Regions from separate parts of the Cytobacillus sp. EB106-05-05-XG126 genome, predicted to be linked through region 3. Evidence: riboswitches for the same ligand, from Rfam matches in the RefSeq annotation. Region 3 holds a riboswitch; each other region holds the start of a gene.
What was found. A riboswitch is a leader RNA that binds a small molecule or an ion and turns the genes downstream of it on or off. The one in region 3 is predicted to bind thiamine pyrophosphate.
Positions count from the first base shown of each region.

Region 1: another riboswitch for thiamine pyrophosphate. It lies ahead of AC3WTL_RS04870 (3-oxoacyl-ACP reductase); the one in region 3 lies ahead of AC3WTL_RS10285 (Ykof family thiamine-binding protein).
Region 2: another riboswitch for thiamine pyrophosphate. It lies ahead of thiT (energy-coupled thiamine transporter ThiT); the one in region 3 lies ahead of AC3WTL_RS10285 (Ykof family thiamine-binding protein).

Region 1 is NZ_JBYTDU010000001.1:970,993-979,080, reverse strand. It holds gene thiD (bifunctional hydroxymethylpyrimidine kinase/phosphomethylpyrimidine kinase) at 1-227, opposite strand, end outside; gene thiM (hydroxyethylthiazole kinase) at 230-1,045, opposite strand; gene AC3WTL_RS04870 (3-oxoacyl-ACP reductase) at 1,059-1,820, opposite strand; TPP riboswitch at 1,925-2,037, opposite strand; gene AC3WTL_RS04865 (OsmC family protein) at 2,153-2,605, shown strand; gene AC3WTL_RS04860 (Cof-type HAD-IIB family hydrolase) at 2,641-3,390, opposite strand; gene AC3WTL_RS04855 (CBO0543 family protein) at 3,533-4,048, shown strand; gene AC3WTL_RS04850 (sigma-70 family RNA polymerase sigma factor) at 4,549-5,115, shown strand; gene AC3WTL_RS04845 (hypothetical protein) at 5,108-6,187, shown strand; gene AC3WTL_RS04840 (hypothetical protein) at 6,230-6,520, opposite strand; gene AC3WTL_RS04835 (AbrB family transcriptional regulator) at 6,659-7,723, shown strand; gene AC3WTL_RS04830 (C39 family peptidase) at 7,767-8,088, opposite strand, start outside.
Region 2 is NZ_JBYTDU010000001.1:1,003,340-1,011,427, reverse strand. It holds gene qoxA (cytochrome aa3 quinol oxidase subunit II) at 1-790, shown strand, start outside; gene qoxB (cytochrome aa3 quinol oxidase subunit I) at 780-2,756, shown strand; gene qoxC (cytochrome aa3 quinol oxidase subunit III) at 2,746-3,351, shown strand; gene qoxD (cytochrome aa3 quinol oxidase subunit IV) at 3,352-3,657, shown strand; gene AC3WTL_RS05050 (hypothetical protein) at 3,739-3,978, opposite strand; gene AC3WTL_RS05045 (hypothetical protein) at 4,098-4,376, opposite strand; gene AC3WTL_RS05040 (VOC family protein) at 4,547-4,918, shown strand; gene thiT (energy-coupled thiamine transporter ThiT) at 5,067-5,666, opposite strand; TPP riboswitch at 5,731-5,833, opposite strand; gene AC3WTL_RS05030 (MATE family efflux transporter) at 5,886-7,226, opposite strand; gene AC3WTL_RS05025 (AAA family ATPase) at 7,510-8,088, shown strand, end outside.
Region 3 is NZ_JBYTDU010000001.1:2,075,998-2,084,085, forward strand. It holds gene AC3WTL_RS10280 (Cof-type HAD-IIB family hydrolase) at 1-817, opposite strand, end outside; TPP riboswitch at 1,046-1,147, shown strand; gene AC3WTL_RS10285 (Ykof family thiamine-binding protein) at 1,469-2,074, shown strand; gene AC3WTL_RS10290 (ECF transporter S component) at 2,076-2,672, shown strand; gene AC3WTL_RS10295 (ABC transporter ATP-binding protein) at 2,656-4,356, shown strand; gene AC3WTL_RS10300 (energy-coupling factor transporter transmembrane component T family protein) at 4,343-5,122, shown strand; gene AC3WTL_RS10305 (alpha/beta-type small acid-soluble spore protein) at 5,357-5,557, shown strand; gene AC3WTL_RS10310 (D-glycero-alpha-D-manno-heptose-1,7-bisphosphate 7-phosphatase) at 5,624-6,148, opposite strand; gene AC3WTL_RS10315 (YlbF/YmcA family competence regulator) at 6,277-6,627, opposite strand; gene AC3WTL_RS10320 (DUF445 domain-containing protein) at 6,734-7,873, opposite strand.

The sequences.
Region 1 (8,088 bases), 1.1 Mb from region 3:
ACTGCATCCGGCCTTAAATCCTCTCCAATGGATTGCAATTGGGACGCAACAGCATCTGGGGTCATTGGATAAACTCCCTGCACTCCCCTGGTGTTTTGGGCCGTTACGGCAGTTAACGCTGACATACCGAAAACGCCGAGTTCCTGAAAGGTTTTTAAATCTGCCTGAATACCCGCACCGCCGCCGGAGTCTGATCCTGCTATGGTTAATGCTTTGTTCACCTTCATATTTATTCCCCTCCTATCTGACTAAAAGAGCCGCGCAATTCAACATCTGCGGCTGAAATAGTATATAAGCTATTCAAGAACTCTATTTGGAAGGTGCCCGGACCCCTGCCATCCGTTTTTTCTGCAGCGATTTCGGCGGCAGAGCCATACACGACCAATGAAGCAGCTGCCGCTTTTACTGGATCCTTTTCAACAGCAGCGAAAGCTCCAATGACAGAAGTCAAAAGACATCCGGCACCTGTTACTTTCGTTAACAGGGGATGGCCATTGTTGACCGAAAAAGTGGAATGTCCATCTGAAACGATGTCCTGTTTCCCTGTAATGACGGTGACTGAACCAAGTTTATTTGCTGTTAACCTTGCAAGATCTGCAGTGCTTCCTTTCGCTTCTCCGGCATCGACGCCCTTAATTTTCCATTGCTGTCCTGCTGCATTGGCAATTTCTGCAGCATTGCCTCTTATGATGCTAATATCTAATTCTTCCATTATTCTATTGGCTGTTTCTGTTCGATAAGCTGTCGCGCCGGCACCAACCGGGTCAAAGATTACCGGCACCCCATGCTGATTGGCTGACTTTCCTGCGATAAGCATACTTTTCACTTCTTTTTCAGTCAGTGTTCCCATGTTGAGAACCAGAGCCCCGGCGATTTTAGCCATATCACCCGCCTCTTCATGCGCATATGCCATTACAGGTGATGCACCAATTGCCAGCAGGCCATTGGCAGTAAAATTGGTTACCACCACATTGGTGATATTATGTACCAGAGGGTTTGACTCTCTTACTTTATCTAATAGACTGCTAATCTCCTGAATGTTCATTTAGAATCCTCCTTTAATTCATAACTAGTCCGCCATCCACAATTAAATTCTGTCCTGTAACTGCCCTTGCCCAGGGAGAAGCGAAGAAGACTATCGCATCTGCCACTTCTGCAGGATCTGTGACTTTTCTTAATGGAGTCGAGTTTTCGATAATTTCAAAGACTTCCTTAGAGGTCGAAGCACTGGCGTCTGTCGTTTTTAACAAACCGCCTGATACCATATTTGCAGTAATTCCATATTGGCCCAGCTCATTTGCCATATTTCTGGTGAAGCCTAATAAAGCAGCTTTGCTGGTCGTATAGTCATGATAGGGTACAACTGGATGCTGGAATAGGTTGGTGCCGACCGAGATTATCCTGCCAAACTCCTGTTTTTTCATATCTTCAAGACCTGCCTGAACAGTGTTCAATGCTCCCAGAATTGCACCTTCCAGCTGATTTTTGTAATCGTCCCATTCAATTGTTTCTGCATCTTTTTTTAAAACAGGGTCAAATTGAAAATTGACCAGTGCATTATTGACTATGGTTGTAATGGGGGCTCCAAAGTGTTCCTTCGTTTTTTCATACATGGATTTCACTTGAACTCTGTCCCGAACATCAGCACGAATGGCAATGGCTGAATCGCCAATTTCCTTCTGCAGAGCATGGGCTTTTTCCTCGCTATGAAAATAGTTAATGACAATTCTCGCCCCTTCTCTTGCGAAAGCTTTTGCTGTTTCTTTGCCCAACCCTCTGCTGCTGCCTGTAATAATAACAATCTGATCGTTAAGATTCATAGAAAATCCTCCTTATTGATAGCCAATTCATTTGTTTTGAGAACAAAATAAAAACCAGATCCGAAATTGGACCTGGCTGAATAATCTAAGAGAAAGAACGTCGTTCCCCGCAATTACTACTTTCCTACGCTGGTATAATCCAGATCAGGTCCGAAGGGTAAAAAACAGTCCGGTTTCTTTCTCAGCCCGCGAGCATCGGGCACCCCTAGCAGTAAAACTATTAAGTTGGCTGTTTCTATCTTAGCGTGAAACGTGAAACCTGTAAAGTCTTGCAATTCTGCCTGTTCCTCTTTAATGTGTAAATAGAAATACATAACTTGGAGGGTTCAAATATGGCTGAACACCATTTTCAGTTAAAAGCGCATTGGCCTGGCCTTCGCAATGATGTGGGTGAAATTGAGACTGGCGGGCTGAGAACAAAGGTATCTATCCCTCCGGAAATGGACGGACCTGGAATCGGAACCAACCCGGATGAAATGCTGCTGGGGGCAGCGGCAACTTGTTATATTATTACCCTGGCAGCCATGATGGAACGCAGCCGGCTAGAGAAAGATGACCTAACGATGGAATCAGTCGGTGTTGTGGATGTGACCAAAGGTGTGATTACCTACAGGAAAATCATTCATCGCCCGGTTATCGTGCTGAAGGCAGATGCCGATGAAAAGGACCATGCACTTGCGCGAAAGCTGGCGCAAAAAGCCGAAGCATCCTGCATGATCTCGAGGGCAATTAAAGGGAATGTGGAAGTCGAGTTGCAGGAAACCGTACTTAGATCAAAGAAGTGAATCAAAAAACCGGCTTAATAGCCGGTTTTCGTTCACTAAAATGCCCATTTTCTGATTGCCTGTGCAACACCGGCTTCATCATTGGTTCCCGTCACAGCATCGGCTGTTTCTTTCACGATTTCCTGGGCATTTCCCATCGCTACTCCCCAGCCTGATTCCTCAATCATGGCAATATCGTTTAAGCTGTCTCCCATGGCCATTACATTTTCCATTGAAATGCCAAGAAGTTCTGTTACCTTCTGGATCCCTTTCGCTTTATTGATGCCAAGAGCATTGACTTCAATATTGGTTAAGCTTGAGTTGGTAATTTCCAGATCGCCTTTTGACTGCAGCTCCTTATGGATCAGTTCCCTGACTGCATCATCTGATATATCAAATCCAAATTTGAGCCACTCATGGTCATGGATATTTTCCGGCATTTCGTTGTTCCATACCTGTTCGCAGCTGGTGGCCCAGAAATTGGTCTTATGTGACTGTGATAAATTCCACATCCATTCCATAACTTTGGAATCAACGGGAGCTCTTGAAATGGATTCTCCATCAGGGCCAAATATTTCACTGCCATTAACTGTGATTAAATAGGAGTTTAATTCCAGGGAATCGGCATGATCGCCTGCTGTAAGCCTTGATCTTCCGGTGCTCAAAATGACTTCGATTCCTTTCTCTTTTGCCTCTTTTATGGCTGCACGGTTCTCTTCAGGAATTTCCCCTCTGGAATTTAATAAAGTTCCATCCATATCGAGAGCGATTAATTTGATCTGCGGTGGAATCTTTGATTTTGTCATGATCCTCTCCCTTTCTTCTTTTAACACAATAAAGCCATTATATAGTTAACCCGGCTATCCTTCAAAGACGGTGCTTTTCAGATGAATATTTTCTTGGAAAATGGAAATAACTGTATGCATTAAATATTAAAGGTGATGTCCTATGTATCTGATGCTCGTTCTTGTTGTATGGATTTTGTTTGCTTACCGCTTTATTGATTGGTCACAATGGAAAAAACAATACCCGACTGTGCTGTACTTTATTGCGATTAACCTTACCTATAACATGCTCTATTTTAACCATACTCTCTGGGCTTTTAGAGGCATTACGGCCGAATGGCTTAATCATAGCATTATTAACTTAGCTTTCACTTATTTTATAACTCCCATGGCTCTAATCATATACCTGCAGCGTTATCCAGAGAATAAAAACCATGGATACATTTACTCTGCGGTTTGGATTGGCTTTTTTACCATCATTCAGTCTCTTTTTGCCCATAAAGGGATGTTTGTGTACGATAACGGCTGGAACGGCTGGCATAATATTTGGCTGAATATCGCTTTGTTTGCTGTATTAAGAGTCCACTATAGAAAACCGGCAATGGCCATGCTCATTTCTCTGCCTGCTGCGGTGATTTTCTACTTATTATTTCCGTTTCCATTGGAAAGCCTAAAATAAATGCATACATGAAGTGAGGTGTACTGATTGATCATTCAAAACGATTTGTCTGTGTTCTTATTTTTGCTCCTTCTGTTCTTAACCTATGCATTGATGTGGTTTTATTTAATCAGGACAAAAGTGAATAAATAATTCAGGCGCAGACCAAATGGTTTGCGCTTTTTTGTATAATCTTAATAAATGCCAAAAAAATGAAGCGATTTACTTGTATCTGTCGTCTAACTGTCAGTCAAATAAAGTGAAACTCCAATCAGTGGGGGTTTTCCTTATCCCCCACTGATTGTTAGTTGAGGCCCACAGGAAGTGGGTCACAAAGACGTTGCCACAGGACGTGGCGTTCTTAGTCTTTGTTCGTTTTTTTGGCCTTTACGGGCAGTTTGACCCCCACTTATCCTCCTTTGATTCCTCTGAGTCTTGAAGTGGGGGTCTTACTGCCCGTTAGACTGCGATAAAAGGCAGCCAAAATCGGCAGCTTGGCATATAAGCAAGGAGGCAGACATGTGAGCATTGATGAGTATATAAAACGGTCAATCGATGATAAAGTGGACCGTGCTCTCGTTCTTGAAATGATCATGGATGAGTATGGAACCGTTCTGAAAAGATTAATATACAGCTATGTAAAAGACTGGAATACTGCCAGCGATTTAACACAGGACACCTTTATTACTGTGTATGAAAAGCTGGAAAATTTTCAGCAAAGATCTTCTTTTAAAACATGGATATTCACAATCGCTATTAATAAAAGCAAGGACTACCTTAAAAGCTGGCATTATCGCAATTTGATCATGAATGAAAAGATTTTTCTTCTAAAAAAGGATAGAGGAAAAGATCCTGAAGCAGCATTTCTGGAACAGGATGAACATCATGAATTGCTGAAAACGATAGAATCACTGACAGTTAAATACCGCGAAGTTTTTTTGCTCCATTATTATCAGGATTTTGGTCTTGCTGAAATAAGTGAAGCTCTTAATATCCCCATATCAACCGTTAAAACTCGGCTGTACAGAGGACAGGAAAAAGTCAGGAGAATTTTATCCGCTTCAGAAAGAGGTGAACAGCATGGGTGAACTGAATCATGAAGTTAAGAAAGCAGTGAATGCTGCATGGAAGAAGGATTCTGTTTTCACAGAACAGGAAAAACAGAGTGTAAGAAACCGGATCGGCTCTTCTGCTGTTAAGGGCAGAAAAAAAGACTATGTTCCAAAGCTTCTTTCTGCGGCTGCAGCTGCCGGATTTGTCCTATTGATTGGCGGGATTGCTGGAATTCAGACAGATCTCTTTACAGAGCAAAATGGACAGGAGACCGCCGTGGCAGATAGAGGTTTTTATCCTGGTCTTGCAGAGGGTGCTATGCTGAATAACTGGAAATTGAAAAGGTTTGAGAAGGATTCATATGGCAGCTTATCCGCAGTTTTTACAGGCCAAGCAGAAATCACAGGCACTCTGGATTTTAAGAATGACATTGTATACTTTCTGCCTGATCATAATTCCTTAAAGCTGCTGCCGCTCATAGATGGCAAAAACGTAAAAATAGCTTTTAATGAGGCCGACCAGGAGAAGCTGAAAAAGGTGTTTGGCGTCAAAATGCCAATTAAAGAGGAAAATGTTTCTTTATTTATCAGCGGATATCGTGCTGCAGAAGGCACTGTCCATCAGGCTGACGCTGTTGAGGTGATTATGCCACAGGAACTGCAGCTGGGGCCTCTGCCATTCCAGCTGATGCTGAACAATGATAAGAAGCTGGTCCTTCCAGAGCCATTAAACCATGTGTACAAAGAATTTTCTTTAAGAGGGACAGATGAGACCCTAAAGGGTTTAAGGCCGTCAGAAGTATTCCAGCTGTACCTGTTTGCAGAGGAAATTGAGGATTTTTATACTCAATATGCCTTGTTTAACCATGAACCGGGTATCGAAAAACCGTTTCCAACTCTGAATGATTACCTCAATGCGATAAGCGAGTCAGCATCTATACCAGAAGAACAGACATTATTGCATCGAGTGAAGAACGCCAGCCTGGAAGAAGTCACTATCGATGACTCTTCAGCGTATATTTCCATATCGGAAGAGGATGGGCTGGGCTTTGGCCTGAGCAAAAACAGCGAGGGAATATGGAAGGTAAACTGGATGCCAATCCAGTAAATGGGCTGAGCTTGTACCTTTAATGGTGCAGGCTCTTTACTTTTACCTGAATTGGCCCCCAAAGAACACAATGATCGCGAGGACGGATGAAAGAAAAAGCGTGAGGATAATGGAAAATAAGACATGAAAGCCCGCCTGCCAATTTTGGACTTTCTTTAAGACTATAACACTCACGAGGAAGACAAGGACTGTCAGGAGGAGAAGGAGTGAAAATGGACGATGCCCGATATTATGCAGGTAAAGATCATACAGAGGCGAAAAACCAAGAAGTAAAAATAAACCGAGGCATATAAAAGATAAGATGAAAACCAGATGGCTTAATTTTTCCGGCATGGTTAGTCCCCCTTCTAAGAATACCGACCTCTTTTATAAATGTATGAAAACATTCCATTACATAAAACTTGTAATTCATTCATAGTTCAAATATGGTATAAATATCTTTAGGTAATCTAATTAAAAGAAGGTTTTTTCGTGAAAAAAAATGTTTTCATCACCTTTTCTGCTGCTGTATTAGGTGCAGGGTTATTTTCTTTATTGCATATTCCGGTCGCCTTTTTGCTTGGTGCATTGACTGCTGTAATGATTGGAAGCCGGCTCAGCAGGATTCCATTTTACTGGCCAGCCGCTTTTCGGGACGCCGGGATCATTATTGTCGGCTACAGCATCGGCCTTTCTTTTACAAAGGAAGCGGTTTTGCTTATCCTCCAGAAGCTGCCTTTTATTTTTCTCATTACGGTTTGCCTGATTCTCTTTAGTGCTCTTTCCGCGCTTCTCATTGCGAAATTAATGTGCATCGACTATCCAACAGTGCTGATTGGAAGTATTCCGGGAGGTCTTTCACAAATGATTCTTCTGGCAGAGGAAGTCAAAGGAATCGATATCACAGTCGTTACCTTTATGCAGGTTGCTAGACTGACTATGATTATCTTCATTATCCCTGTTCTGGTTTTCGGACCATGGATGAACATGGAAGTCAGTTCTGAATTTACAGCCGCTGTTCCTTTATGGAGGGATTTATTCCCTGATATTTTTCTTTTTGCGCTTGTTTCCTTTGCCGGCATTATCCTAAGCAAACGCATGAAGCTTCCGACCGCATACCTTCTCGGTCCAATTATGGGAACAGCTGCCCTTGTCATTTCCGGCATAAATGGGCCTCAGCTCCCCTCGTCTGTTTTGGATTTATCACAGCTATTAATAGGAGCCCATATCGGCATGATGATGAAGCCTGAAAAGCTGGATAATAAGGTTAAAACGATTTCACTTGCTGCATTAAGCGGCCTGCTTCTCATGGTGTGTTCGGTTCTGCTCAGTTTTTGGGTTATGTACGCTTTTCACCTTTCCCCTGCCACCGGATTACTGAGCCTTGCGCCGGGAGGGATGGATCAAATGGCCATCATCGCACATGAAACCGGGGCCGACCTGGCCATTGTAACAGGGTATCAGCTTTTTCGCTTATTCTTTATATTCTTTGTAGTGCCTCCGTTTTTAAAATGGATCTTTTTGAAGTATAAGAGAATGGGATCATTAAGCAAATAAAGAAGGGACTGCAAGCTGCAGCCCCTTCTTTATTTCTATTATTCTAGTTAATGACAATGGCCTGTGACCCCATTAGCTCCCAGGCTTCTATAAATTGCTGTCTAGGCACCTTTTTATTTTTAGTGCCATACGGATCGTTAATATAGATATTTTCCTCATCATACCCTGTTATAGCTACACTATGCATCTGGAAGGTCACATCGACCGGCCCTCCCGGAGTCTTCCATGTTTCGAAAGATGCGGCGGGTGACAGGCTTGCGGTTGTAATGATCCAGACCGGCGACCCTTTCGCTATTTTTTCAAGCAGCACATCGAACGGCTTGCCAGTCAGATTCTCAGCCCGATCAGGAAAGTACTTTTTCGTG
Region 2 (8,088 bases), 1.1 Mb from region 3:
AGAAAATAAGGATTATGAACCGCCTGAGGAACATGGAAGCACACTCCTTGAAATTATCTGGACCGGGATTCCTATCTTAATTGTCATTGCGTTAACAATCCCGACCGTAAAAACACTTTATGCTCTTGAAGAAGCACCAAAAGGCTACGAAGAAAAAGAGCCAATTACTATACATGTAACATCTGCAGACTGGAAATGGATTTTCAGTTATCCAGAAGAAGGAATTGAGACGGTGAACTATGTCAATATTCCTGAGGATAGGCCTGTACTTTTCAAAATGACTTCTGCAAGCACCATGCAATCTTTCTGGGTGCCTGCACTTGGCGGACAAAAGTACACCATGCCGAAAATGGAAACAGAATTATATCTTCTTGCAGACAACCCTGGATCATATGAAGGTCAAAATACGAACTTTAACGGCCGCGGCTATGCGGATATGAAATTTGAAGTGCTCGCTCAAACCCAGAAAGATTTTGACCAATGGGTTGAAGATGTTAAGGATACAGCGCCTAAATTGACAGAGAAAGAATATGTAGGGCTGCTGAAGCCTACTCATCTAGGAAGGCTGACCTATTCAAATACTCATTTGGAATGGGTGAATCATGCCGATCCTGACTCTAAGGCATATACAAATCCTGAACTCTACAGAGGTCATGGATATCAGGGTAAGACATTCGAAGAAGACGATAATTATAAAAATGAGAAACCGAATGTAATTGAAGGTCATGGCGAAGATAAGGGCCATGATGACAGTGAAGTAAACCATGGAGGTGACCATCATGGGCATTAAATGGGATGAGTTTTTTATTACGGGAGATCCCCTTATACTAGGTTCCCAGATTGCCATTTTGCTGACAATGATCGGTGCAGTGGCAGGGATTACCTATCTGAAAAAATGGAAATACCTGTGGACAGAATGGCTGACTACAGTAGACCATAAAAAAATCGGTATTATGTATATCATCTCCGCCGTATTGATGTTTTTCCGCGGCGGGATGGACGGGTTGCTGATGAAAGCTCAGACATCACGTCCTGAAATGGAATTCCTGAATTCCCAGCATTACAATGAAATTTTCACAACACACGGTGTGATTATGATTCTTTTCATGGCGATGCCGTTTTTGATTGGTTTAATGAACGTTGTCATTCCGCTGCAGATCGGTGCGCGTGACGTTGCCTTCCCTCAGCTGAATGCTCTAAGCTTCTGGCTGTTCTTCAGCGGAGCTATGCTGTTCAATATTTCCTTTGTTATCGGAGGGTCACCTGATGCAGGATGGACTTCCTACTTCCCTCTTGCAGGCAAGGAATTCAGTCCGGGAATCGGTAATAACTATTATGCAGTTGCCCTTCAGATTGCCGGTATCGGTACATTAATGACAGGTATAAACTTTATCGTCACGATTTTGAAAATGAGAACAAAAGGCATGACACTGATGAAAATGCCGATGTTTACGTGGACTACTTTCGTAACATCCATTTTGATTGTGGCGGCTTTCCCAATTTTCACAGTCGCATTGGCATTGATGACGTTTGACCGTCTATATGGAACGCACTTCTTTACCGTATCCGGCGGAGGCATGGATATGCTTTGGGCTAACCTTTTCTGGCTATGGGGCCACCCTGAGGTATATATTGTTGCCCTTCCTGCTTTCGGGATTTTCTCGGAAGTCATTGCAACTTTTTCAAGAAAATCATTGTTTGGATATAAATCGATGGTATTTTCCATCCTTGGAATTGCACTTCTAAGTATGGTTGTATGGGTTCACCATTTCTATACAATGGGTTCAGGACCTGCAGTTAACTCATTCTTCTCCATCACGACGATGGCGATTGCCATACCGACTGGAGTTAAGATGTTCAACTGGCTGTTTACGATGAGGAAAGGCCGCATAAAAATTACGTCTGCGATGCTTTGGGCACTTGCATTCGTTCCTTGCTTTGTCATCGGCGGGGTTACAGGCGTCATGCTGGCAATGGGTGCAGCGGATTATCAGTATCACAATACCTTATTCCTGGTTGCCCATTTCCACTATGTATTAATTCCGGGTGTTGTATTTGCGGTATTTGCAGGCCTGTACTACTGGTGGCCAAAAATGTTCGGCTTCATGCTGAATGAAAAACTCGGAAAATGGCATTTCTGGCTATTCGTTATCGGCTTTAACGTAACATTCATGCCTATGTTCTTCCTTGGATTAAACGGAGCTGTAAGACGTGCATACACTTACTCTGCCGAATCAGGCTTTGCACCTCTATTCATGCTTTCAGCCATTGGTTCAATTGTTCTCGCAGCCGGATTCGCTGTCTTCTGCTATAACATTTACTGGAGCATCCGCTATGCGGACAGAAACATCTCAAGCGATCCATGGGATGCAAGAACACTGGAATGGTCTACTGCATCACCTGTTCAGTTCTATAACTTTGCGAAGCTGCCGGAAGTGAAATCTCTTGATCCATTCTGGCACATGAAGAAAAAGAATGAAGGCTTAACATTGCATGACAGTGAAATTGAAGAAATTCATATGCCAAGCAACTCATGGGTACCGATTTATATGGGTGTTATCTTTGGCATCGCTGGTTTCCTCCTTGTGTTTGAGTGGCACATCGCTGCGGCTGTTGCCGGTATTGGCATATTTGCAGGATTGATTATCCGTTCATTCGATTACAACGAAGGATTCCATGTTTCAAAAGAAGAAATTCACCGAATTGAAAACGCGTGGAGAAAAACAGAAGGAGAGGTGCACGATCATGTCAGCTAAAGTGGATACGTCTCTGCCGCTTGAATATCAAACTGAGCAGGACCGCATGAATATTCTCGGCTTCTGGGTTTTCCTTGGCGCTGAAATCGTCCTGTTTGCCACTCTGTTCGGAGTATATGGAGTTTTATATGAACGCTTTGCAGGAGGACCAACACATAAAGATATCTTTGTCATCAAGGATGTCATGATTCAGACAGTTCTCCTTCTGACAAGCAGCTTTACAATGGGCATTGCCATTTTTGAAATGCGCCGGCATAACCTTAAAGGGCTAATCACCTGGCTGGTGATTACCCTCGCTCTAGGCGCAGGCTTCCTCTTCATGGAGATTAATGAATTCATCCATTATGCCCATGAAGGTGCAACGATGCAGACAAGTGCATTCCTTTCCAGCTTATTTGTTTTACTGGGGACACACGGAGCTCACGTAACTTTGGGAATCGGCTGGGCAACTATGGTCATCATTCAGCTTCTAAAAAGAGGCCTTACCCCTACCACAGCAAGAAAGACGTTTATTATCGGCCTTTACTGGCACTTCCTTGATGTAGTCTGGATCTTTATCTTCACATTTGTGTATCTGAAAGGACTGGTGGCTTAAATGGAACATCATCAATCAAAAAGCTTCCCGATAAGCCATGTCATTGGATTTGTTGTTTCCCTTGTGCTGACTTTTGCAGCAGCAGGAATTGCTTTAAAAACGAACCTTTCTTTTAAAGTGATCATGTGGATCATCGGCTCACTGGCTGTCGTTCAGGCAGGCATGCAGCTGTTCATGTTCATGCACTTAAGAGAAGGTGAAGACGGTAAGACGAATCTAATAAATATGATTTATGCCGTATTTATGGTAATTGTAATTGTAGTTGGTTCTATTTGGGTGTTAACCTCTGGGCATGCTTCACATTAAGTTAGGAAAGCTCCAGCGCCTTGATTACGGCGCTGGAGCTAGACATCACAAAAAAACCGGTCTCCCCATTGGAGGCCGGTTTTATTTGTATTGTCTGATTCCCTTGCTTCCCTTTGTCATTTCTTCCATTACATTGATAAAAAATCCGAATCCGAAAAGCAGCATGGAAGAAACCATAATGCTTAAGCCGATGGATAATACATACTCGCCTGTGATGCCGCTTACAAAAAAGCCTGATATAAAAACAATGAAACCTAATATAATACCTGCTGCTGTACTATTCCTGAAAAAATGCAGTACGCGCTGCTGTTGAAGTGTCATTTCCCCATCTCCTTTTATTTAATATTCTAACTATGTTCACAAATTTGTCAAACTTTTTGTCACAAATTTGTCAAAATTATTTCATAAAAAAAAAGCTCTGCAAGCTGCAAAGCGATTTTCTATTGATATAGCTTTTTAATGTTCTCCAAATCTTTCTTCAGACTGCATATTTCCTGCCGGGTCAGCATGAGCGGCATTTGATCGTAGAGTGTAATGATTTGCCCTCCCTCATCTTCTTCATGAAGGGATAGATAGTTATACAGAGTTTCGCATTGATTTTTGTTGAGAACTGACTGGGTACTGAAGCTTTTTACTTTCTGGATTTCAAAGGCACTGGCTTCCGCATCAAAAACACCTGTGATAATATTTCCCTGCAATGTATTGGCCAAAGTCTTCACTCCCCTTTTTTAAGTAATATACCCATTTTTCAGAAGTAATTTCCTAATATATTGGCTTTGGTTAGAAAGATTATTGTTCCGTTAAAGGCATTTAAACAAAAACGGGGAAGGAAAAAGCTGTGTAAAAATGAAATATATGATATACCAAATTAAATAAAGGAGAGAATTCTATGAGTAAATCATTTATTGAACAAGTACATTATATTAGAATTCCTGTAAAAGATTTAGAGCTGTCTGCCCAATGGTATAAAGATGTATTAGGGCTCCAGTTACTAAACAATACTGGAGAACTTGCAATTTTAAAAGTAAATGAAGGACCTTTCTTACTGATCTTAGTTCCTACCGAAGATGAAACTTTTGCTCATTTTACAATTGATAATGAACAAGAATTTAGCATTGGGTTTACAAGTCCAGAATTATCTAAATTTCATCAGCACTTAATTGAGAATCAAGTTAAGGTCGAGGATATAAAAGAAGATAATGGTCATGCCTTTTTCCACTTTTATGACCCAAATGGCAATAAACTTCAAGTACACTGGTAAGATTATAATAAATAGCTCATTTTTAACGGTATTGGAACGGGAACGCCCAAACCAGACGTTCCCATAATTCTTCCTGAAAACAACTTTTTATCAATCAAATCCGATATATAAAAAACCTCTCTGAAATATTTCAGAGAGGCGGACATTATTAGGAAGCATTCTTTTGAGTTTGAAGTCTTTCATCCGATTTTTTTATGATTAATCTCGGTGCCGATGAAATAATTAATACGGCCAGGATTGAGCAGAGAATTGCCGCTCCGAGCATGGTTGCGCCGTTTGCCAGGAAGGAAAAGAGAACCGGTGACATCCCTTCTGGTGCATAGCTTCCGAAGAAAAGTACACCTGCTATGAAATGCCAGAAATACCGGGCAAGGCTTCCGGCAAATACGGCTAAGACAACCCATGACAATGCCTTCTTCTTGTTACCTGCCCGCAGCTGATTTTGGATGACGCCGTAAAACAAGCCGGCAAACCCGATACAGGCAAAAGCCACAAAATACTCAATAAATGCCTGTATCGGAGTGGCAATCCAGGCATCCCCCATGGCAATCTGCAAAATCCCCCATAAGAGGCCTGCAATAAAGCTGACCTTAAAGCCCCACCTGAAAGCCAGAATGAAAATCGGAATCATCGCGGCAGAGATGGAAATGGATGGCGACAGCTTGATGGATGGCAGAAAATCAAGAATGATAGCAAAGGCAGCAAAAAATGAAGCCTCTATCATCGCCGTCAGGCTTAATTTTTTCATAAAAAAAATCCCCCTTCAATCGTATGACGATACCCCAAGGGAGAACAAGCAGGCAGAAAACTATCTGCCTATCATTCCACATTCCTGCGCTAGCATTAACTAACAGGTTCAAAGGGTCAGAACAGCGGACTGTTCACTCTCAGCGATATGCTCCCCTTGTGGTACGTTATTAAATTATCCGCTTTTAGTATATATGAAATTCATGATGGTGAAAAGGATTTATTTTCCCTCGTTTATGATAATCTGTTTATCCCACTTTCCGATGCGGTAATACATATAGGCGATGAAACTGCTTATTGCAAAGCTGACACCCATACCAGTAGCTATGCCTTTATCACCCATAAACTTTGAAAATGCAAATGTTAAAGGATAGCGCAGGATCCAGAATGAAATGATATTCAGTATCAGCACTTGAAACATCGCACCAGAAGCTCTAACCACACCATTCAATACAAAATTAATACCCAGAAGCGGATAAAAAAAGGCAATGATCTTTAAATATTCAGTGCCGTAGTGAACTGATTTTTTATCCTGGATAAACAGGCGCACCCCGTGTTCTGCAAATAAGACCGTCCCAAGGGCGATGAGAAACATGATTCCAAGATTGTAAATGACTCCGTACAACGCAATCTGATGCACCCGTTCCCATTGATTTCCCCCTATATTTTGACCCGCCATACTGTTGACTGCAGTTCCCAATGCCATCGCAGGAAGCATAATGATGCTGTCAATGCGCTGTGCGGCACCAAATCCGGCTACCACGTCACTGCCAAAGGATGTGACGACAGACATAATGGCCATAACACCAGCCGATATGACAGTCATTTGGAGCCCTGAAGGGATGCCAAGCTTGAATATCAATGCTGCCTCCTCTTTATGCGGCCAAGAAGGAATAGTGAATGGTGCCAGCTTTTTGCGGAGTATGAATATCATTCCGATTATAAATGCTGCGCCCTGTGATACGATTGTTGCATATGCGGCCCCCTCAATACCAAGCTTGAATACAGAAATAAAAAGAGGATCGAGTATTGCATTTAATACGACTGCTATCAGGACAAAGTACAGAGGATTTTTGCTGTCTCCAAGCGCTCTGAGTATAGTTCCTATAAAATTGTAGCCAAATAAAAACAGAATTCCAATAAAGTTAATCTGCAAATAGGATGCTGCTCCTTCGGCCATTCCCGCAGGTGTGCCCATTAAGGTTAAAATCCTTTCGGCAAGCAGGAATCCGGCTGTTCCGAGAACAACTGACAAAATTGTCTGAATGACGGTAAAAGCATTTAGATATCGTTTCAGCCCCTCTTCGTGATCTCCCCCCTTCTGCTGGGATAAAATCGTTAACGCAGCATTGTTTATGCCGATGATAAAAGAAAGTACTGTAAAGATTACAGTGCCTGAAACTGCGACAGCTCCCAATGCATCAGCCCCCAGCAAATTCCCGACCCACAGACTATCTACAAATTGATAGGAAACCTGCAGGAAATTAGTGAGCATAATGGGAGTTGAGAACACCAGCAGCTGTTTGAGTATATTTCCTTTTGTAAAATCCTGCTGAGCCATCTTTACACCTTCCTAATTTTTTTCATAGTTTCTATTATTAACTATTTCACTTTCAGTTTCCATTTTTATGGTTTTGTGAATTATTAAGTTTCTAAAAAATTAATTTTCTTAACCGATGTCACATTTTTTTCACATATTACTGGCATCTGAACGCTGTTGTAGCACACTTTGTAAAAAATAAAATTATTTTTCCATAATTTACAACGTTTAAAAAGTATAAAACCCTGTATTTAACAATTTTAATTTCTTATAATGTAGATATGTTCAATGAGGAGGGAAATAGTTGAAATCACGTCTTAAGAAGCCTTCGACGATTATTTCTATTGCATTGGTAGTCACGGTGATTTTGGCGGCGGTTATTTGGACCGTACAAGCAGGAAAAAAGGATGTGACTGTTCCGTTCTCTTCTGTGGAAAAAATTATAGCTTCCCAGGATGGAAAGACTGTTGCAGTACAGGAATATAAAAATGGAAAGCTGCTGATCACAGCTCCTGATGGTGAGTACATCTCCCATGTGCCTCCCAACAGCGAGATGGTTGATAAATTAGTAGAAACCTATAATATACAATATTCGTTCGCAACCACAGGACCTTATACGCCATGGATTCTTGGCGGTGTAGTCCTTTTGTTCATAGCAATCGGAATTTACCTGTTTAAGTCAGGAAAAGGTGGCATGGGCGCTACAAATACTATGAAGCAAAGTGTCTCGAAGCCAAAAGCCCTTCCTTCTATTTCGCTTGAAGATGTTGGCGGAATTCAGGAAGAAATGAAAGAGGAAATTATGCAGACTCTTTCCATTTTAAAAGAACCTGAGCGCTCTTTAAAAATGGGGATCAGGCCGCCGAAGGGGATTCTTTTATAC
Region 3 (8,088 bases):
GGAAATGTTCTTTAACCATGTAGCTTACGCCGCTCTGGTCATTGGATCGTGTCAGCCAGTCTGCTGCTTTTTTAACTTCTGCCGGGGCATTGCCCATCGCCACACCCAGACCGGCGGCTTCAATCATTTCCAGATCATCTTCAGAATCTCCTATGACGACCATTTGATTTCTGGAAATTCCAAGGTGTTCACATAAATAGAGCAAACCATTCAGCTTTGAAACTCCGGAAGGAACAATGTCCATCCTCAGATCATTCAGTTTAATGACTTCCACATTTTCAAACATGCCCCAAATGGCTGTCTTAGCATCCTCAAGGTCTTCTTTATCTTCAAAGTACACTTCAATTTTTGGCGGTGTGACCGGCTCATCTAATATGGTGTCACTTAATGAATCCACAAACTGCTGGGAATAAAAAATGGGATCGCCGGTTGTAAAAACAGTTTTAGCAAGCATGTTGGTATTGAGCTTCGTTTTGTTGGCAAGGGAATATTTTTCGTGCACCAGCCTGATTTGACAGGTAAAGCCTTCAAGCAGGCGCACGATTTCAAACGTTTCATCTTCCTGAATCCTTTTTACAAAAATCGGCTTTTCCTGAGAAGCTGCAATATATGCCCCCCTGTGTGTGACCAGCAAAGAATTGATTTTCAATGCTTTAGCCACTTTTTTCGCGGATGGAAAGCTTCTGGACGTAACAAGTGTTACATAGATCCCTTTTTGCTGCACATATTCAATCGCTTCTTTTGTTGATTTATGAAGTCTTCCATTTGATTGGAGTAATGTTCCGTCTATGTTTAAAGCAAGCATTCTGTATATCATCCAATTTGCCCCCTATTCTCGGTGTAAAATTGTCCTATTACACTTTTATGAAGAGAAGGACTGGAATAGAACATGACATGGACAATGCAGAAATTTTTTATAGCTTATCTGTGTTAGTGAAGGCGTTTATCTGTTTTCATAGATCAATTGATTTGAAGAATTATTAATTAGTCATTTACAATTTGGATGCTCCGTATTAAGATGGAGTCAATAAAAACTGCATATCTTATTTTGCACTAGGGGAGCTTTTTGGCTGAGAAGAACAATCCGTTCTGACTCTTATCACCCGATCTGGATAATACCAGCGTGGGGAAGTGCAGGTGAACGGCTATCATTTCTAGTGTATTGATATCATTCAACTGCATTTCCTTATGGGAATGCAGTTTTTTATTTTCATTAGGCTCTTTTCGAGTAAATTGTTGTTTTTCGCCTATTAATGTTGTCCGTTGATTTCCGCTCCAGGCTGCTCGCTTTCCGCGGGGCGGGCGGTGAGCCTCCTCGACGCTGCGCGTCTGCGGGGTCTCACCTGTCCCGCTACTCCCGCAGGAGTCTCGCACCTTCCGCTACAATCAACTCAGTAAATCATATACAAAAAGCAACAAACCTTGCGAAAATAGCCTTTCATTAAAACTAAACTAGGAGGATGGAAAAATGCAGGAAAATTTTCTATGCGGAACAAGCGAGATTACAGGGTGCAGGTTTTCAATTTATCCAATGACTGACAGGTTTGTGGATGTTATATTATCTGCTCTAAAAGAAGTGAATACAAGCAAGGTATGGATGGAAACAGATGATGTGAGCACTTGTGTGAGAGGCAGGTGCATTCATGTTTTTGATGTGGTCAAAGCTATTTATCTTGAAACAGTTAAGCATGGTGACCATGTAGTATTTAATGGCACTTTTTCCAATGGATGCCCTGGGGATACTGCGGGCGATGCTTATCTTGCTGAAAATGAGGAACGGGCGAATGAAGAATCAGCAGCAGGAATCAGCCAGGAAGTCGCTGTCCAGTTTGCCCTTTATCCGATGGGGATTCCTGATTACATGAACGTCATTATGAACCAGGTCGAGCTCGCAAAGAATCGGGAAACTTTTACTAAAGGAGTGCATTATGCTTCAAGACTGGATGGAGATGCACACGCTGTTTTTAAAACACTGGAGGATGCTTTTGAAAACTGCAAGAAAAGCGATTCTACACATATTGTTATGACAGTGAATATGTCTGCCAACAGTCCATCCAAAAAGGAGACTGAGTAATATGCTTGAAAAGTGGAAGCTTCGAGAAGTCATAGTCCTGTCTGTACTCGCTGTCGTGTTTGCAGTTGTATATCTGGTATTCCTGCAATTTGGCAACGTGCTATATGGAATGTTCGGCTTAATTGGATATGATCTTATTTTTGGCATTTGGTTTATTGTTTCAATTATCGCAGCTTACATAATCAGAAAACCCGGAGCAGCCTTTTTATCGGAAACCATCGCTGCAGCCATTGAAGTCATGATCGGCAACGCAGTTGGTCCCCGCCTGATACTGTCAGGGATGATTCAGGGGATTGGAGCAGAAGCTGTTTTTGCGGCCACGAAATGGAATAATTACCGGCCATGGGTTTTAATTGCTGCCGGAATGGGCTCATCTGTTACTAGTTTTATTTGGGGCTATTTCATTTCCGGCTATGCTGCCCTCTCACCCGGTTATGTTACGGCTATGTTTTTTGTGAGGCTGATCAGCGGTGCTTTATTAGCTGGATTGCTAGGCAAATGGCTAAGCGAAAGCCTTGCGAAAACAGGGGCATTAAACAGCTTTCCTATTGGAAAAGAGCTAAAAAGGGGAAAACCGGAAAATGGAATTACAGCATAATAGGCACATATTAAAAACTGAACAGCTTTCCTTCAGGTATGAAGATGTGAAAAAACCTATTTTAAAAGATGTGCAATTCAGCCTTTATCCAGGGGAAGCAGTTCTATTGCTGGGCCCAAGCGGCTCGGGAAAAAGCACACTTGCTTTCTGCTTAAATAAATTATATCCGGAGGCCGTTGATGGCAAATTGGACGGGACCATTTCATTCAAGGGAAAGATGCTGGAGGAGTTCGGCCCTGGCGAAATTAATCAGCACATTGGCATTGTGTTTCAAGACCCCGAAAGCCAATTTTGCATGACCACAGTCGAGGATGAGCTGGCATTTGGGCTTGAGAATATGAAAACACCTCCTGAAGAAATAGAGAGTAAGATTGATGAAGCATTGGAGCTTGTTCATCTTTTGCCGTATAAACATTCCTTGATCCACACCCTTTCCGGGGGCCAAAAGCAAAAGCTTGCACTGGCATGTGTTTTATCATTAAAACCGGATATCCTGATTTTGGACGAACCGACAGCAAATCTGGACCCGGCTTCAAGCTATGAACTTACACGCATAATCAAAGAGCTTAAACAGAACCAGGCATTTTCCCTGCTAATAATTGAGCACAGGCTGGATGATTGGATTGATTTGACCGACCGGTGCTTGGTCCTAAACAAGGAAGGTGAAATTTTATTTAATGGAAGCACGGCAGAATGCTTTAATCAATATGCAGAAGAACTACTGCATGAGGGCATCTGGCTGCCAAGCGCGGTTAGAGCCGGCCTATTAGGAAAAAAAGAAGGTATTTACAAAGGGGAAAAGCTCCCGTTGTCTGATCGGGAATTAATCGCCGGATTAGCAAATCCCTTTTGTGCACTTCAGATTTTAGACAACCGGAAGAAAAAACACCAAGCTCATGAAGAGCAGATTATCCTATCAGCAGAGAATCTAACGTTTAATAAAGCTGGTAAGGACTTGCTAAGAAATATTAGTTTTTCTGTAAAAAAAGGCGAATTTGTGGCAATTGCCGGTTCAAATGGGTCAGGAAAAACAACACTTTCCAGACTGCTGGCTGGACTATATCCTCCTTCAAAGGGCAATATACTATTTTATGACAGCTCCCTTTCCCAATGGAAGGAGAAGGAGTTAAGACAGAAATTAGCTTACGTTTTTCAAAATCCCGAGCATCAATTTATTGCAGACTCTGTCTATGATGAAATAGCCTTCAGCCTAAAAATACAACAAATTCCTGATGCCGATATTCAAAAAACAGTTCAGGCTGCTCTGCTTCAAGTGGACTTGCTCCAATGTGCTGACTTGCATCCTTTTTCCTTAAGCCAGGGACAAAAGCGGCGGCTTAGTGTCGCATCGATGCTTGTGAATGATCAGGAGCTGCTCCTCCTTGATGAGCCAACATTTGGACAGGATGCCAGGACGTCCGGGGAGCTTATGAAGCTATTGGAAACAAAGATCCAAAGTGGAGGTTCCGTGGTGATGATCACGCATGACATGGAAATCCTCCATTCCTATGCGGACAAAGTGATTGTTCTTTCAGAAGGAGAGAAGATTTACGATGGTTTGCCAGATGCATTATGGAAGAAAGATGAGATTATGAAGATTGCTTCCCTAAAGGTTCCTTACCTAGAAAAACTCAGGAACGATATCGGGTCCATTACAAGGGGGAAAAAGGTTGTTCTTACATGAATTTAACCCAAGCATTAAAGCATTCACTGTCATAGTCTGTGTGTTAATTCTATCGGTTTTCTTTGATCCGGTTACACCTTTTCTGACCTTAGTGATGACTGCAGCAGCCACCTTTATTTTTGGAAGAGTTTCATTCAAAAGATGGATACTGCTTTTCACGCCATTTATCTTTATGGCTGCAATATATATTTGGTCAGCTCTGATTTTTTCTAAAACGATTGAAGGAGAAACCATCCTTTGGTCATGGGGGATATTCACATTGACTGAGGAGAGCTTTCTGCGTGCCCTCTCCCTTGGAATGAGAGTTTTAAGCTTTACCTCTCTGTCTCTTCTTTTCATTTTAACCACAAAGCCGACAGAGTTTCTGCTCAGTTTAATGCAGCAATGCCGGCTCTCTCCAAAGCTTGCATATGGAATCATGGCAGGCTATCGGTTCCTGCCATTAATGAAAGAAGAATTTGAGATTATCCGAAGCGCCCACCGGATCAGGGGAGTACCCAAAGCGCGAAAACTCTCGGAAAAAATGGCTGAGCTTAAGAGGTATGCAGTTCCTCTCCTTGCCGGAGCGATCCGTAAAGCTGAAAGGACAGCGATGGCTATGGAATCAAAAGGGTTTACCGGAGATAAAAACCGGGATTTTTATCATAAAATCTCTGTTTCCTGGAAAGATTGGGCATATTTTACCTTCTTTATAGGAGCAGTACTTGGCAGTGCCTATATTTCATGGCTATTCGGGTTTCTGCAGCTTTACAATGGCGAACTTTAGCAGACAATTCTTGATTTCCGTGCGGATAGAATCTTTTTATGTGCGGTAGGAGCAATTTTATGTGCGCGTTTAGCTCCATTTTATATGCTCAAAGATGATTTGGAGACATACCAGCAAATTTCTTGTGTTTAAAAATACCATAAAGTACCATAAATAACTATGAATAAATCTTATTTACTCTCCTAAAGCTATAATTGTAACAATCAAGAAAACTACACCAAGGAGATGATTTACATGGCAAGAAACAGCAATTCTAATCAGCTTTTAGTATCAGGAGTCAGTCAGGCAATTGATCAAATGAAGTATGAAATTGCAACAGAATTCGGTGTGAACCTTGGCCCGGAAACATCTTCAAGAGCAAATGGATCAGTAGGCGGGGAAATTACGAAGCGCCTTGTGCAAATGGCTGAGCAGCAGCTTGGCGGAGCACGCTAGTCCAAAAACGAAATCATAGTAAAATAAAATGCCGCTTCCAGCTAATCCCGGAAGCGGTTTTTCACCCTATTTAAGCATATTCAATATATCATCCACTGCCTCAAAAAGAGATAACGCCTGAATATCTGCACTTGTTGGATCAGAGCCGATAAAAACAGTTTTACAGCCTGCCTTCTTACCCGCCTCAATGTCCCGTTCATGATCGCCTACCATAATGCTTTTAGTCAGATCAAGATTGTGCCTCCCAGCCAAATCCACCAGCATGCCTGCATTTGGCTTGCGGCATTCACAGCCTGCTTTCGGCTTATGAGGGCAATAGGCGACCTCTTTAATATGTCCCCCTTTTACTGAGACAAGCTCCTGCAGCCTTTCATGAATTCTCTTTAGCTCCCTTTCTTTCAAAAAACCGAGTCCCACGCCGCCCTGATTGGTCACAACGAAAATTTCATAACCGGCTTTGGTCAGTTCTGCCACAGCTTCTGCTGCCCCTTCAAGTAAATATAACTGCTCAGGCTTGTTAACGAATTTCACCCTGTCTGATAGAACCTCGTTCAAAACGCCGTCCCGGTCCAAAAAAATGGCTTTTTTCAATGTGCTGCCCCTTTCATTAAATCGATATCTATCATAAAGGTACCCAAACCTTGTTCAGTTTAATATCGGAAGATGCTTTTTTCGTATAAAAAACTCCCGGATCAATTTCCGGGAGTTTTCTCATGGTATTATTCAGCTGCACCATAAAGGTCTTCAAGAGGCTTCATGATGATTTTGTTCATTTCTGCAATCATCATGCTCATGCGCTGTTCTGCTTCCATAAGCTTTGAAATCTGGGCGTGCTGCTGTACAAGCGCGACTGTCTTTTGAGCCTGTTCTACTTCTTCCTGTGTAATATCCTGGCCCATCATTTGTTTTTGCTGAAGTTCCATCTGGATTTTGCGGAAGTTATCAAACATTGCTTTTGCAGACGGATCTGCATTCACATCATCATATGCCTGCTTTAGAGCCTTATATTCATCGCTTTCCCGCACTGCTTTTTCTAATTCATAGGCTGAGTCATATAAATTTACTGCCATTAAAAACACTCCTTCCGATTCTTGTTCAAAATGGACAATTCACTCTCCGTTTCGAACATCCACTACACTATAACAAACTATGACAGTAAACGCGAGGCGATACCCTTTAATTAATCAATATAGCAATGATTCCCTGTACGAGACCAATAATACCCCCAAGCAGAAAACCTAAATTTGTAATCATGGCTAACTCGCTTTTGATGATGGAAAAGACCATATCTTCTAATCTTTCAACCGAAAAATTGCTGACCTGCTCCCGGACAATTTCTGCCAGACGAAGCCGTTCCATAACCATTTCTGTCTTTCCTGAAAGCCAATCAGAAAGCATCTGAACACTTTTAGGAGCCAGCTCTTCTATCAGTACTGTCCTATAAGGGTCCATAAAAGATGAGATAGGCTTTTTAAATACATTTTCCAGATTAATGACTCTGTGTGCAATATTCTTTAATACTGAAAGAATCTGTTCCTTTTCGAGCTGCTCTTCAATAACTGCAGCTTCCATCTCAAGGATTTTACGCCACTCTTTTTGTAAAAGGGTTGTAATCAGGTCGGCCGTACCCTCATTACTTAAAAACCTAACAATTTCCGGCTGAATTTTATCCGCAAGATTAATGTTGCCCATGAACATCTGCAGCATATTGCTGAGCACGCCGCTGCGTTCACGAACAAAATCATCAGCCATTCTTTGTATCCTCATTTTGCCTTCAATGCTGGAGAAATAATCAACCCCCTTTTGAAGGATCATTGAACTGATAGCCGGAATTTTTTCATCCGCTTTATCCAACAGGCCCTGAGGAATAACATTTTTAAGAGGCAGGCCTCGATATTCACTTATAATCTTTTCATATTTCTGCTCAATTAATAAGTTTATGCGGTACTCCGTTTTCGATTGGCCATCCGTGATTCCAAACGCTGCAAGAATGTCCTCTGCTGATTTTTCTGATTGCAGGATAGTTTCCATCTCTTTCTGAACAATCCCGGTCATATCATGCAAAAATTGATCATTGATGAACTTTTTCTTAATGCTTTCCGGTGTCAGAAGATGATTAACAACCAGCTTTCCCATCTGATCAGCCATTTCATCTCTTCGTTTAGGAATCAGCCCAGGGGTAAATGGAACCTTCCATTTACCTATGTACACGGCATTATAAGGTTTAAAGAGCATTTTAATAGCCAGGTAGTTAGTAAACCCGCCAATGAGAGCCCCAATTATCATCATTAATATTATTGTCATTGCAATTTCCATAGATATCTCTACCTTCCTTAAGTTACAGGCGCCTCTTGACGCACCATTTAATTGCCCAGAACATACGATATGGTATCAGCTTTTGCCTATTTTTTCATTATACAGTGAAAACTTCATCAATGGGAGTTTTGCACATTCTGCGGAATAAATTCAGCATTCAATTTGCAAACTGCATGAGGTTGTTCAGAATAGGCTCAAATAAAGATAAGCAAATG